Linked DNA regions of Tolumonas auensis DSM 9187. The protein of the gene in region 1 interacts with the protein of each later gene in a pairwise test. Links are inferred from orthologs where the notes say so. Each region holds a gene or a part of one and is shown on either strand. Other genes may lie near its edges.

What was found.
Region 2: the proteins of lepA (region 1) and zntB interact in binary tests that used the Escherichia coli proteins (3 or more experiments, as listed by UniProt). The link is inferred for Tolumonas auensis DSM 9187 from one-to-one orthologs.

Annotation. Positions count from the first base shown.
Region 1 is NC_012691.1:925,030-932,057, forward strand. The notes cover bases 1,369-4,244. They hold lepA (translation elongation factor 4), read left to right. Parts: upstream 1,369-1,846; coding sequence 1,847-3,643; downstream 3,644-4,244. Other genes in these bases: TOLA_RS04345 (SoxR reducing system RseC family protein), read left to right, coding at 1,369-1,709; lepB (signal peptidase I), read left to right, coding at 3,647-4,244. Also shown: TOLA_RS04335 (sigma-E factor negative regulatory protein), read left to right, coding at 1-264; TOLA_RS04340 (MucB/RseB C-terminal domain-containing protein), read left to right, coding at 275-1,237; more of TOLA_RS04345, read left to right, coding at 1,248-1,368; more of lepB, read left to right, coding at 4,245-4,567; rnc (ribonuclease III), read left to right, coding at 4,564-5,235; GTPase Era, read left to right, coding at 5,232-6,134; DNA repair protein RecO, read left to right, coding at 6,127-6,846; pdxJ (pyridoxine 5'-phosphate synthase), read left to right, coding at 6,843-7,028. UniProt on the Escherichia coli protein: Required for accurate and efficient protein synthesis under certain stress conditions. May act as a fidelity factor of the translation reaction, by catalyzing a one-codon backward translocation of tRNAs on improperly translocated ribosomes.
Region 2 is NC_012691.1:12,424-19,431, forward strand. The notes cover bases 1,500-4,355. They hold zntB (zinc transporter ZntB), read left to right. Parts: upstream 1,500-2,347; coding sequence 2,348-3,364; downstream 3,365-4,355. Other genes in these bases: glyQ (glycine--tRNA ligase subunit alpha), read right to left, coding at 1,500-1,651; TOLA_RS00050 (DNA-3-methyladenine glycosylase I), read left to right, coding at 1,757-2,332; TOLA_RS00060 (sulfate ABC transporter substrate-binding protein), read left to right, coding at 3,482-4,355. In the rest of the region: glyS (glycine--tRNA ligase subunit beta), read right to left, coding at 1-723; more of glyQ, read right to left, coding at 737-1,499; more of TOLA_RS00060, read left to right, coding at 4,356-4,483; TOLA_RS00065 (RBBP9/YdeN family alpha/beta hydrolase), read left to right, coding at 4,546-5,073; sulfate ABC transporter permease subunit CysT, read left to right, coding at 5,312-6,148; sulfate ABC transporter permease subunit CysW, read left to right, coding at 6,148-6,963; TOLA_RS00080 (sulfate/molybdate ABC transporter ATP-binding protein), read left to right, coding at 6,981-7,008. UniProt on the Escherichia coli protein: Zinc transporter. Acts as a Zn(2+):proton symporter, which likely mediates zinc ion uptake. Purified ZntB reconstituted in liposomes also binds and transports Cd(2+), Ni(2+) and Co(2+).

The DNA.
Region 1 (7,028 bases):
GTGGCTGTGGTCGTTCTCGTCGGTGTTCAGCAATATCAGCAAACTGATACCAGTATTAAGCAGGGACCTGTGCTTAACACAGTTCCTGTCGGTGGTGGCTCTGCTATGCCGGTTAGTGTGAATTATAATTCTGAACGAATTAACACGTCGCAACAGAAATCATCGGCTATGTCTGAGCAGCAGTTACAGGAGCAGCGCCAGCGAATAGCTCGTTTTATTCAGGATCATCAGTTACAACAACGTTTATCACCTGCTGAGCGGTAATTGAATTTTGATGCATCGTATCGTTTTAACTTTCTTTTTAATTGGCTCATTCATAACTAAAGCCTCCGCAGAACCATCGGCAGAGGCTTTGTTATTTCAGATGCAGCGCGGTTATCATCACAACAATTTTGAGTTGGTAATGGCGCATATACTACAAAATAACATTGAGCCGTTACGTCTGACGCATGGCTGGAATAACAGGACAGAAATAACGCATCTGCTGACATTGAGTGGCCGGCCAATTGAATATCTTGGAAAAAATAAGCAGGTAACATTTGCTGAGTCTGCACAAATATCTTATACGTTGCAGGAATCACAGTTACCGGGATTGTGGTTTTCTATGCTGAATTCTTCACCGGAGACTCTGCTTAAATATTACGAGGTAGTCAGCACCGGGAAAAGTCGTATTGCCGGACAGGTAGCGCAACTGGTTCGCCTGACAGCCAAAGAAGATAGTAAATATAGTTTTATCATATGGTTAGAGCAGAAAACTGGCATTCTATTGCGTCTGGATGTTAATGACGCGCAGGGTAATCTGGTGGAGCAGTATCTGGGCATTGATTTTCGTTTACTATCTGAAAATTCTACAAACATCAAAACGCTCGCCTCTATGAAAGTGCCTCCGGCTGCAACCAGCCACGATATTTATCGTGCTGAGCCTGCATCGCATCAGTGGACTCTGGGTTGGTTACCTTCGGGGTTTGTCCCGCTATCGTCTGATCAGCATAAACTGATCGGTAGTGACGAGTTAGTGGACTACTTTATGCTTAGTGATGGATTGGTGGATGTCTCTGTCTATATTTCCCGCTCATCAGCAGAAACTAAGGGCCGGGAAAAGGAACAAATTGCGATGCATGGCGCCACATCCATTTTCAGTATTAACCGGGATGATGGTGTCACGTTGACTGTAGTAGGCGAGCTGCCTTTGCTCAGTTTGCGGCGTATAGCAGAGACTATTCGGGCAAATAAGTAAGGGGATTACGATGATTGAAGCTATTGCCACGGTTGTGGCCACCCGGGCGGGTTATGTCAGTGTTGAATATCAACGTGCATCAGCCTGCGGTCACTGCCATCATCAGTCAAGCTGTGCTATCAGTTCCGGAATGGATGACGGTCAGGGGCATGGCGATCATATTATTGATATTGCATGCATACTGCCGCTGGAGATCGGACAGCAGGTCAGAGTTGGCATTCCGGAAAACGGACTGCTGAAAGGTGCCTTGCTGGTTTATATTTTGCCGTTGTTTTTTATCATGCTGGGAGCCGGTATCGGGCAAGCATTTTCTGTTGCCGGAGAAGAGTGGCCTGCCATAGCGGGTGCGGTTCTGGGAGGATATGTCGGGTTCATGCTGATGCGTCTCCGATCGGCCAGATTAACCAATGCCGAATATAAACCGGTTATTCTCGGAGTCACTATTCCGGTCATGCAGAACCGTTGTAACTGAAATATTAATGATTGCCTTGTGCTCATTCAGAGCGCGAGTGCAATCAGTCACTACTAATCATAGCTCTGCTGCTACTAATCCAGTAAAATCCTGCTCAAATTATCGTTAATTACATGCCATCAGATAAATAAGACCTCATGAAAAATATTCGTAACTTCTCTATTATTGCCCATATTGACCATGGTAAATCCACACTGTCAGACCGCTTGATTCAGATGTGTGGCGGTCTCAGCGAACGAGAAATGCAGGCGCAGGTTCTGGATTCCATGGATCTTGAACGTGAACGTGGGATCACGATCAAGGCGCAGAGTGTTACGCTGGATTACAAAGCTAACGATGGCGAAACCTATCAGCTTAATTTCATCGATACACCCGGACATGTGGACTTTTCATATGAAGTGTCTCGTTCTCTGGCTGCCTGTGAAGGTGCATTGCTGGTTGTTGATGCGGGTCAGGGGGTTGAAGCCCAGACGTTGGCTAACTGCTATACCGCACTGGAAATGAATCTGGAAGTTGTTCCGGTTCTGAATAAGATCGATTTACCGCAGGCTGAGCCAGAACGTGTTGCGGAAGAGATTGAAGATATTGTTGGCATTGATGCCATGGATGCCGTGCGTTGCTCAGCTAAAACAGGCCTGGGTGTAGATGACGTACTGGAAGAAATTGTAAAAAGAATTCCCGCTCCGGAAGGTGATCCGGATGCACCGTTGCAAGCATTAATTATTGATTCCTGGTTTGATGATTATCTGGGTGTTGTGTCACTGGTCCGGATTAAAAATGGTTCTCTGAAAAAGAACGATAAAATTAAGGTCATGAGCACAGGTCAGACCTGGGGTGTTGATCGCCTGGGTATTTCAACGCCGAAACAGAAAGATACTCTGGCCTTAAATTGTGGCGAGGTAGGTTGGGTTGTTTGCGGTATCAAAGATATTCATGGCGCACCTGTTGGCGATACACTGACCCTTGCCAAAAATGGTGCTGAATCTGCATTGCCAGGTTTCAAAAAGGTGAAACCACAGGTTTATGCCGGTCTGTTCCCGATTTCATCTGATGATTATGAATCATTCCGCGATGCACTGGAAAAACTGTCGCTGAATGATGCATCACTGTTTTATGAACCAGAAAATTCAACTGCATTAGGTTTTGGGTTCCGCTGTGGCTTCCTGGGCATGTTGCACATGGAAATCATTCAGGAGCGTCTGGAACGAGAGTATGATCTGGATCTGATCACTACTGCACCAACGGTAGTGTATGAAATCGTTCAGACAGATGGCACGATCATTCATATTGATAGTCCGTCCAACTTGCCTGCTATTAATAACATTCAGGAATTACGTGAGCCAATTGCTGAATGTAATATTCTGGTACCTCAGGATTATCTGGGTAACGTTATTACGCTGTGTATAGAAAAACGTGGTGTACAAACCAATATGGTTTATCACGGTAATCAGGTTGCGTTGACCTATGAAATTCCGATGGCGGAAGTTGTGCTCGATTTCTTTGATCGTTTGAAATCAACCAGCCGGGGTTATGCCTCTCTGGATTATGGCTTCAAACGCTTCGATGCAGCGGATATGGTTCGTCTGGATATTATGATTAACGGTGAGCGGGTTGATGCGCTGGCTATTATCACACACAAAGATAATGCGCCATTCCGCGGTCGTCAGTTGGTTGAAAAAATGCGTGAACTGATCCCAAGACAGATGTTTGATATTGCTATTCAGGCTGCAATTGGAAATCATATTATTGCACGTAGTACCGTAAAAGCGATGCGCAAAGACGTATTAGCTAAATGTTATGGTGGCGACGTCAGCCGTAAGAAAAAACTGCTCAATAAGCAGAAAGAGGGTAAAAAGAGAATGAAATCTGTAGGCCGGGTTGACGTGCCGCAAGAAGCATTCCTCGCAATCCTGCATGTTGGAAAGGATAATTAATTAATGGCTAACACTTTTGCATTGATTCTGGTCGCTGTCACTGTGGTGACAGGACTTGTCTGGTTATTAGATCATTGGGTGCTTGTTCGTTTCAGGGCTGCGAAAGCTCGGCAGGCACAGGAATCTGCACATGCTCCGTTGACTGCAGAGGTTATTGAAAAACTAATGACTGAACCGGTCTGGGTGGAACAGTGCAAAGGCATCTTTCCGGTCATCGCAGCAGTATTGATTTTACGCTCATTTTTATATGAGCCATTCCAGATACCATCCGGCTCGATGATGCCGACATTGCTTGATGGTGATTTTATTCTGGTCAATAAATATGTTTATGGCCTGAAAGAACCCGTAACTAACCGTACTTTAATTGAAACCAGTCATCCAGCACGTGGCGATGTTGTTGTATTCAAATATCCGGAGAATCCGGGTATTGATTACATCAAACGCATCATTGGATTACCCGGCGATAAAATTATTTTCCGTAATAAAGAGCTTTATCTGCAGCCCGCTTGCAAGGACAGTAAAATTTGTCCTCAGCTGAAAAAAGTTGAAACGGAGTTTGTTGAAAGCGGGATGTTCACTCAGTTGGGAATGCCTCTGGAACATTACTCCGAGAAACTAACTACAGTTAAAAGCCATGATATTTTGATAAATAACCTTATTCCGGATCGCGCAGGTCAGTATTACCAGCAATCCGGACAGCCAGCAGGCGAGTGGGTTGTGCCTGAAGGGCATTATTTTGCGATGGGGGATAACCGCGATAACAGTCTGGATAGTCGTTTCTGGGGATTTGTACCGGAACGCAATCTGGTCGGGAAAGCGGTTGCTATCTGGATGAGTTTTGAATTCGACCGACCGGAGGGTAGTTCTGTGCCTGGGTGGATTCCGACCGGTGTTCGTTTTAATCGTATAGGCAGTATTCAGTGAATGATAAATTATCACGCTTAGAGCAAAAGCTAGGCTATCCGTTTCAGAACAAAGATTTATTAGTTCGGGCTATCACTCATCGTAGCGCCGGCTCCCGTCATAATGAACGTCTGGAGTTTTTAGGTGATTCGATCTTAAGTCTGGTTATCGCCGAAGTACTCTATCATCGTTTCCCGAATGTAAGCGAAGGGGATATGAGCCGGATGCGGGCGACGTTAGTCCGCGAAAAAACACTGGCTGAACTGGCCCGTGAATTTGCGCTGGGTGATTATCTGATCCTTGGGCCGGGTGAACTGAAAAGCGGTGGCTATCGTCGGGAATCAATACTGGCGGATACCGTTGAGGCTTTGATCGGCGCGATCTATCTCGATAGTGATCTGGATGGGATCCGAACATTAATGCTGAACTGGTACAACGAACGGCTGGATTCAATTCGTCCGGGTGTTGAGCAGAAAGATCCGAAAACTCGTCTGCAGGAGTTTCTGCAGGGGCGTCGCCGTCCGTTACCAACTTATGCGGTAACTGATGTTAAAGGGGAAGCACATAATCAGCAGTTTACTGTTGAATGTGCGATCGATGATATTGAGGCTGCGTTCGTTGGTGTTGGTTCCAGCCGCAGAAAGGCTGAGCAGGCCGCTGCTGAAAGAGCTCTGGAGCAATTAACATGACTGAAGAAAAAACCTACTGCGGTTTTGTCGCAATCGTAGGTCGGCCAAATGTTGGTAAATCGACCTTACTAAACAAGTTACTGGGACAGAAAGTCAGTATTACTTCCCGTAAACCACAAACTACACGTCATCGTATTCTGGGTATTGATACACAGGGTGCTTATCAGACCATATTTGTTGATACACCGGGTCTTCATATTGAAGAAAAGCGGGCGATCAACCGGCTGATGAATCGTGCTGCCACAAGCTCTCTGGGTGATGTGGAAATGGTTGTATTTGTCGTCGATGGCACTCACTGGACTGACGATGACGAGATGGTGCTGAATAAGTTGCGCCATATGCATTGCCCGGTCGTGCTTGCTGTCAATAAAGTTGATGTAATCAAAGACAAAGAGATCCTGTTACCGCATCTGCAAATGCTGGCACAGAAAGGTAATTTTGCTGAAATCCTGCCGATTTCTGCGGAAAAGGGTACCAACGTCGAGAAAATCCGTGAAATGGCTAAACGGTTGTTACCTGAAGGGGAACACTATTTTCCGGAAGATTACATCACGGATCGTAGCTCACGTTTCATGGCATCAGAGATTATCCGTGAGAAACTGATGCGTTTTACCGGAGAAGAATTACCTTACTCTGTTACTGTTGAAATCGAGCGTTTCAAAGTAGAAGAAGATGGATTATTTCATATCAATGCCCTGATCCTGGTTGAGCGCGAAGGTCAGAAAAAAATGGTGATCGGTAACAAGGGTGAAAAACTCAAAGTTATCGGCACCGAAGCACGCCTGGATATGGAACGGTTGTTTGGCCAGCGTGTTTTTCTGGAACTCTGGGTCAAGGTTAAATCCGGTTGGGCTGATGATGAACGAGCCTTACGTAGCTTAGGTTATGGTGATGACTGAGCCGGATTTATCGCCGGCTTTTGTCTTACATACCCGTCCGTACCGGGAAACCAGCCAGCTGGTGGATCTGTTTGTCGCTTCAATGGGCAAGGTATCCGTCGTTGCGAAAGGTTCCCGCTCACCCCGTTCTTCGGTAAAAGGGCTGCTTCAGCCCTTTTTGCCACTTCATATCCACTATGGTGGGAAAAGCAGTCTGAAAACTTTGCTGCAGCTTGAGGCGCGAAGCCCGCAAGTTGCATTGCAGGGAGAACGATTATTCAGCGCCTTATATCTGAACGAACTGCTCTATTATTTGCTGGAACCTGACACTGAATATCCCGGATTATTCAGTGGCTATTTTCAGACATTGCTGGCATTAGCCGATCAGCAACAACTCGTTTCCCCACTGTTACGGCAATTTGAATTACTATTACTGCAGCAATTAGGTTATGGCGCAGACTTTTGTTATGCGGCTGATAGCTGTTTACCGATAGACCCTGCCTGTTATTATCGCTATGAACCAGAAGCTGGATTTATCACTACAGCTCTGCGTGATCATGCCTTTTTTTCTGGTCGGGAAATCATTGGGATAGCAGAGCAGGCCTTTTCTGATGAATATATTTTAGCTGCGGCCCGTCGTTTTAGTCGTCAGGCGTTTGCCGCATTATTAGGTAACCGTCCCCTGAAAAGCAGGGAGCTTTATTCTGCATTTATAGCAAGGAGATCAGAGTGAGCAAGATTTTATTGGGTGTGAACATTGATCACGTGGCTACGTTGCGTAACGCCCGTGGTACCGCATATCCGGATCCTGTGTTTGCAGCCGCATTGGCAGAACAGGCAGGGGCAGAAGGGATCACGGTCCATTTGCGTGAAGATCGTCGTCATATCACCGACCGCGATGTTGAAATTCTGCGT
Region 2 (7,008 bases), 910 kb from region 1 along the record:
AGCAATACCGCCCAGCTGTTGCGCAGCTGCTTCGGCACCGGCCTTAATGAAGGCTTTACGCGTTTCGTAATCTGCCTGCACTTTACCTTTTTCCAGCAACAGGGCCGGATACTGGTCAGCATGGCTGATTTCAAACTGCGCTTCACCCATGAAACGGTGACCACGGATAATGCGGGCTGAGCGCAGACCCAGGATTTCACCATCAACCAGTTCAGCGCCGAACAGCATACACAGGGTATGCACCGGACGGATAAACTGGGTGCGTTTTGCACCCCAGCGCATTGGTTTCGGAATTGGCAGACCTGCCAGCGCGGTTGCAGCCATCGCTGGCAGCAGTCCGGTAGTTGGCTGGCCGGCAACGTTAGCGCGATAGACCAGCCATTCACCTTTGTCGGTAGCCAGACGGTCAGCCTGAGCAACCTCAATACCGTTAGATTTTGCCCAGCCAGCGGCGGCCGGCGTCGGGTTACCTGCCGCATCAAACGCAGCAGAAACCGCAGGGCCGCGTTTTTCGACCTGTTTGTCAGCCTGTTTGTCAGCCAGCGCAGCTACTTTCAGCGCCAGACGGCGAGGGGCTGCAAACCACTGTACGCCCTGATGTGCCAGACCAGCTTTATCCAGCTCGGCAGTAAAGTTATCAGCAAAGGCCTGCGCGAGTTTACGCAACGCTTTTGGTGGCAGCTCTTCAGTGCCGAGTTCAATTAAAAAATTTTCAGTCGCCATTTGCTAAATACCTTTACGCTTGAGTTGCTTTGCACATCGGGAAACCGAGACGTTCGCGGGCGGCGTAATAGGCTTCAGCCACCGCTTTGGATAACGTACGGATACGCAGGATGTAGCGCTGACGCTCAGTCACAGAAATCGCATGACGGGCATCCAGCAGGTTAAAGGCATGAGCCGCTTTCAGAATACGTTCATAAGCTGGCAATGGCAGTGGAAGCTCCAGGTTCAGCAGATGCTGACACTCTTTTTCACACTGATCGAACAACTGGAACAGGAACGGTACATCGGCATGTTCGAAGTTGTAAGTAGACTGTTCTACTTCATTCTGATGGAACACGTCACGGTAGGTTACTTTACCCAGCGGACCGTCAGCCCAGACCAGATCATACAGACTGTCCACGCCCTGGATATACATCGCCAGACGTTCCAGACCGTAAGTGATTTCACCGGTCACCGGGAAGCACTCTAAGCCACCAACTTGCTGGAAGTAAGTAAACTGCGTCACTTCCATACCGTTCAGCCAGACTTCCCAGCCTAAGCCCCAGGCGCCCAGTGTTGGGTTTTCCCAGTTATCCTCAACAAAACGGATATCATGGACCAGCGGGTCAAAACCCAGTTCACGCAGTGAACCGAGATACAATTCCTGGATGTTATCCGGGGACGGCTTCAGAATGACCTGAAACTGATAGTAGTGTTGCAAACGGTTAGGGTTTTCACCGTAGCGACCATCGGTCGGACGACGGGATGGCTGCACGTAAGCACAGTTCATCGGTTCCGGACCAATGGAGCGTAAGAAAGTCATTGGATGTGAAGTACCAGCACCCACTTCCATATCGAGCGGTTGTGAAATAACACAACCCTGGCGGGCCCAGTAATCTTGCAGGGATAAAATGAGTCCCTGAAATGTTTTGATATCAAATTTCTGCATGATAGATAATACGCTTGATTAGTCAGTGAATACTGCGCGGATAAACTGAAGAAGTATAACCCCGTAAACGGCGGGAATATAGGCAAATTGTACCGGGGAGTGCGTATGGAACGACATTGTGCCTGGATCATGCGTGATCCTGACTATATTGATTATCACGACCAGCAATGGGGCCGTCCGGAATATGATGATCGGAAGCTGTTTGCCATGCTGTGTCTGGAAGGGCAGCAGGCCGGTTTATCGTGGCTGACGATACTGAAACGCATCCCTGATTATCATGCATTGTTTGCCGATTTTGATCCGTTAGTGTTGGCGGCGTTTGATGAGCAGCAGGTGAATGAACTGATGTCCGATCAAAGAATTATCCGTAACCGGTTAAAGATTCAGGCCATCATTCAGAATGCGCGGGCCTATCTGGCTCTGCAGCAGCAAGGCATTCAGTTTTCTGCCTGGATCTGGCAGTTTGTCGGCGGTAACCCCATGATTAATCACTGGCAACACAGTTCGGAAGTCCCGGTTTCCACACCACAGGCAGAAGCCATGTCTAAGGCACTGAAAAAAGCTGGCTTTAAATTTGTTGGTCCCACCATCTGTTATGCTTATATGCAGGCGGTGGGGATGGTGAACGATCATCTGATCGATTGTCCATGGCACCCTCTTTGTAACAATCCGCTTTCCTGACTGTAAAGGCTGAATATGTCGGAGAATTTACCGTTCCACTCTCATCCAAAATCACCGCTTCATCCACCTAAGGCACTGGTGCCACTGGAACCGGTGCTGGCCATGCAGCTGGATGGTAATGGTCGTTATCATAAACTGTCCGCCGGTGGTACGGTGCCGGTGGAACGTTGCTGGCTGCATCTGGATTACTCCGCCGAAAGCGCGAAAGAGTGGTTAAATCATTCCCCGTTATTACCGGATGTGATCCGGCATTCTCTGCTCGGGGAAAGTAACCGGCCTAAACTGGTCAAAGTGAACGGTGGCTTGTTACTGACCTTGCGAGGCATCAATCATAACGAGGGGCAGCGGCCGGATCATATGGTCGCCATCCGTTTTTATATTACTGAAAAACTGATTGTTTCCACCCGTCACCGGCGGGTCTATGCCGTGGAACAGATCGTCCGTAATTTACGTCAGGGGCTGGGCCCTAAGTCCACCGCCGACTGGCTGGTCGATGTCTGTGAAAATCTGGCGGAACAGGCCGGGGATTTTATTGATGAGCTCATGGACAAGATTGTCCGGCTGGAAGATGAAATCCTGGGGCACCGGATGCCATCGCGGCGTGAGCTGGTGGAGATCCGCCGCCAGCTGATAGTGTTGCGCCGTTATCTGGCGCCGCAGCGTGATGTGTTTAGTCGTCTGGCAAATGAAAAAATTAACTGGCTGGAAAAGGATGATCTGCGGCATTTACAGGATATCGCCGATCGTATGGGGCGCTGGCTGGAAGATCTGGATGCCAGCATCGCGCGGACGTCACTGTTAGCCGATGAAATTAATGCCTTAATGACAGAAGCGATGAACCGGCGTACCTATATTATGTCACTGTTTGCCATGGTGTTTTTGCCACTGTCGTTCTGTACCGGATTACTGGGTGTCAACCTTGGCGGTATTCCGGGAAATGATTCGCCATGGGGATTTGTGGGTTTTTGTCTGTTATTGCTTATATTTGCCAGTAGCATATTAACCTGGCTTAAATTGCGAAAATGGGTGTAATTACTCAGAAAATCAATTTCTTTATGCTTTTTTTGGATAATTAAAGCGAATCTATTTAGTTCTGTTCAGGGCGTTCTTCCGGCACTTTAGCAGCATGCGTAAGTGAAGGAGTCCGCCATGAAAAAATCAGTCTTGTCAGCATTGGGATTACTGGCTGCATTAACCTCGCAATCTGTATTCGCCGCCGAAGTGACTTTACTGAACGTGTCTTACGATCCAACCCGTGAGCTGTATCAGGATTACAACCGGATTTTTTCACAATACTGGCAACAGCAACATGGCGATACCGTTGATGTGAATCAATCTCATGGTGGATCCGGCAAACAGGCCCGTGCGGTGATTGAGGGGCTTAGTGCTGATGTGATCACGTTGGCGCTGGCTCAGGATATTAATAAAGTTGCGCAGCAGGGTTTAGTGGCGGCAGACTGGGAAAGCAAACTGCCGAATCACGCAGCACCATTTACTTCCACCATCGTATTTTTAGTCCGCAAAGATAACCCGAAACAGATCAAAGACTGGGATGATCTAATTCGCCCGGACATCGAAGTGGTGACGCCGAATCCGAAAACCTCCGGCGGTGCCCGCTGGAACTATCTGGCCGCCTGGGGTTATGCCTTGCATAAAACCGGTAATGAGCAAGGTGCCCGGGATTTCGTCAGCAAGTTATACCGTAATGTTAAAGTGCTGGATTCCGGTGCACGGGCTGCGACCACCAGTTTTGTCGAGCGCGATCTGGGTGATGTGCTGATTGCCTGGGAAAATGAAGCGTATCTGGTACTGAATGAGCTGGGTAAAGATAAATTTGAGCTGGTCACACCATCGGAGTCGATTCTGGCTGAGCCGCCGGTTGCGGTCGTGGATAAAGTGGCGAAAAAACACGGTACGGAAGCTGTCGCGAAGGCATATGTGGAACACCTCTATTCCGATGAAGCACAACGGATAGCGGGTAAGCATTACTATCGCCCGAGCAATCCGGTGATCGCCAAAGAGTTTGCGAAAAAATTTGCACCGGTAAAGCTGTTTACTATTCGAGAGCTGGAAGGTGACTGGGCTAAGGCGCAGCAGAAACATTTCGCCAGCGGTGGCACCTTTGATCAGGTGTATCAGCCAGGACAATAATTTTTCGGTGAAGATACAGCCTCACCTAGGCGGGGGTGTATGTTGGTATAAGAGTATCTGCTATGAACAATATTCTGCTCGTTCCCGGTTTATATGATTCCGGCCCGCAACACTGGCAAACGCTGTGGCATCAGCAAAATCCGCACTGGTTGCGTGTCGAGCAATCAGACTGGACCACGCCGGATTTACTGCGCTGGGCTGCGCCCGTGATCCGTCTGCTGGAAAACAGCCAGGAACCCCTGACGCTGGTCGCGCACTCCTTCGGTTGTCTTGCGAGCCTGTATGCAGCGCGTCAGTTACCGGAAAAAGTAAGCTCATTGTTTCTGGTCGCGCCGGCGGATCCGGATTTACTGGGGGTGCAGGAAGCGCTGATTAATCATCCGGCACCTGTAGCGGGACGCATCATCGCAAGCAGCAATGATCCCTGGATGCCGCTGGACCGGGTCTGTTTCTGGAGCCAGCGCTGGCGACTGCCGCTCAGCCTGCTGGGACCGTTGCGTCATATCAATGCAGAATCCGGGCATGGAACATGGCCGGAAGGGCTGGAATTGCTGCACTGGCATTGCCAACAATTATCTAAAGAGGCCTGATTTCCGGATACAGAGCAGGATTATGGTTTTTGACTGACAATGATTAAATATCAGTAATTACTGTGATTTAGCTAACCACTATCAGGCTGGCTTATTTTTAACTCTTATTTTTCAATTAGTTGTCTATATCCAAAAAACACATATAGATTGCTTTTTTTCTTATTTGTTTTACTGCACAACAGCCTGAAGAATACGCATAAAGCGACGTGAAATGCGCCGTATAGTGAGGAACTTATTCATGCGTTTTCGATCTCATTCTGTGTTGCCGGGCTTTGCCCCAACCTTAGGTTTCAGTCTGTTATATCTGAGCCTGATGGTGCTGCTGCCACTGTCCGCGCTGGTACTTTACAGCGTCACCAAACAAGACATGGGCCAATTCTGGCAGGTAGTCAGCAGTCCCCGCGTAGTTGCCTCTTACAAACTGAGTTTTGGTGCTTCTGCCGTTGCGGCATTACTGAACACCTTTTTTGGCTCCATTATCGCGTGGATCCTGGTGCGTTATCAGTTTTTCGGGAAACGGATTATGGATGCGCTGATCGATCTGCCGTTTGCCATGCCAACCGCCGTGTCCGGTATTGCCTTGTCCGCTATCTATGCCGGCAATGGCTGGATCGGCCAGTTCTTCGCACCGTATGGCATCAAACTAGCGTTTAATCCGGCCGGTATTGTTATTGCGCTGACCTTTATTGGTTTGCCTTTTGTCGTCCGGACCATGCAGCCGGTCCTGAAAGAACATGAACGTGAACTGGAAGAGGCCGCAGCCTGTTTAGGTGCCAGCCGCTGGATCACCTTTCGTAAAATCATCTTCCCGGCCATGGTGCCAGCCGCATTAACCGGATTCGCACTGGCATTTGCCCGCGCGGTCGGTGAGTACGGTTCGGTTATTTTTATCGCCGGTAATCTGCCGATGGTCTCTGAAATTGCACCGCTGATGATCATGAGCCATCTGGAGGAGTATGACTATGCAGGCGCTGCGGCGATTGCTTCTGTGATGCTGGGTGTCTCTTTTGTACTGCTATTACTGATTAATCAGTTGCAAGCCTGGAGCTGGCAGCGTCTGGGAGGAGTCCGTTAATGAACAGTATTACCACTGAATCCCGCTGGGTTCGCTATATCTTGATATTAGTCGGTGTCGGCTGGTTTGCCGCACTGCTGCTTCTGCCTCTGGCAATTGTGTTTACGCAGGCGTTAGCAAAAGGCCTGAGTTTTTTCTGGCAGAGTCTGATTGATACGGATGCATTGGCGGCACTGCGGCTGACGCTGTTTACGGTAATTTGCTCTGTACCCATGAATATCCTCTTTGGATTGACAGCGGCCTGGGCGATTGGCCGCTTCCGTTTCCGTGGCCGTCAGGCACTTATCACACTGATTGACCTGCCATTTTCGGTGTCACCGGTCATTGCGGGTCTGATGTTTGTGCTGCTGTTCGGCAACCGCGGCTGGTTGGGCGAATGGCTGCAGGCGCATGATATCAGCATCATTTTTAATACCCCGGGCATCATTCTGGCCACCATGTTTATTACCGTCCCGTTTGTGGTACGTGAATTGTTGCCACAGATGGAAGCTCGCGGCTCGGAAGAAGAAGAAGCGGCGCAGGTGCTGGGTGCCAATGGCTGGCAGACTTTCTGGCGAGTCACATTACCGGGTATCCGCTGGAGTTTGCTGTACGGCGTGATCCTGTGTACGGCGCGTGCGGTAGGTGAGTTCGGTGCGGTATCTGTGGTTTCCGGTCATATCCGGGGTCAGACCAATACGCTGCCGCTGCATATCGAAATTTTATATAACGAATACCAGACCAATGCTGCCTTTGCTGTGGCATCGCTGCTGGCCCTGTTCGGTTTGTTTACCCTGCTGGCGGAAACTGTATTAAACCGCCTGCGCCATCGTTAATTAAGGAGATGTAAGTCATGAGTATTCAGGTAGAGCACATTGAGA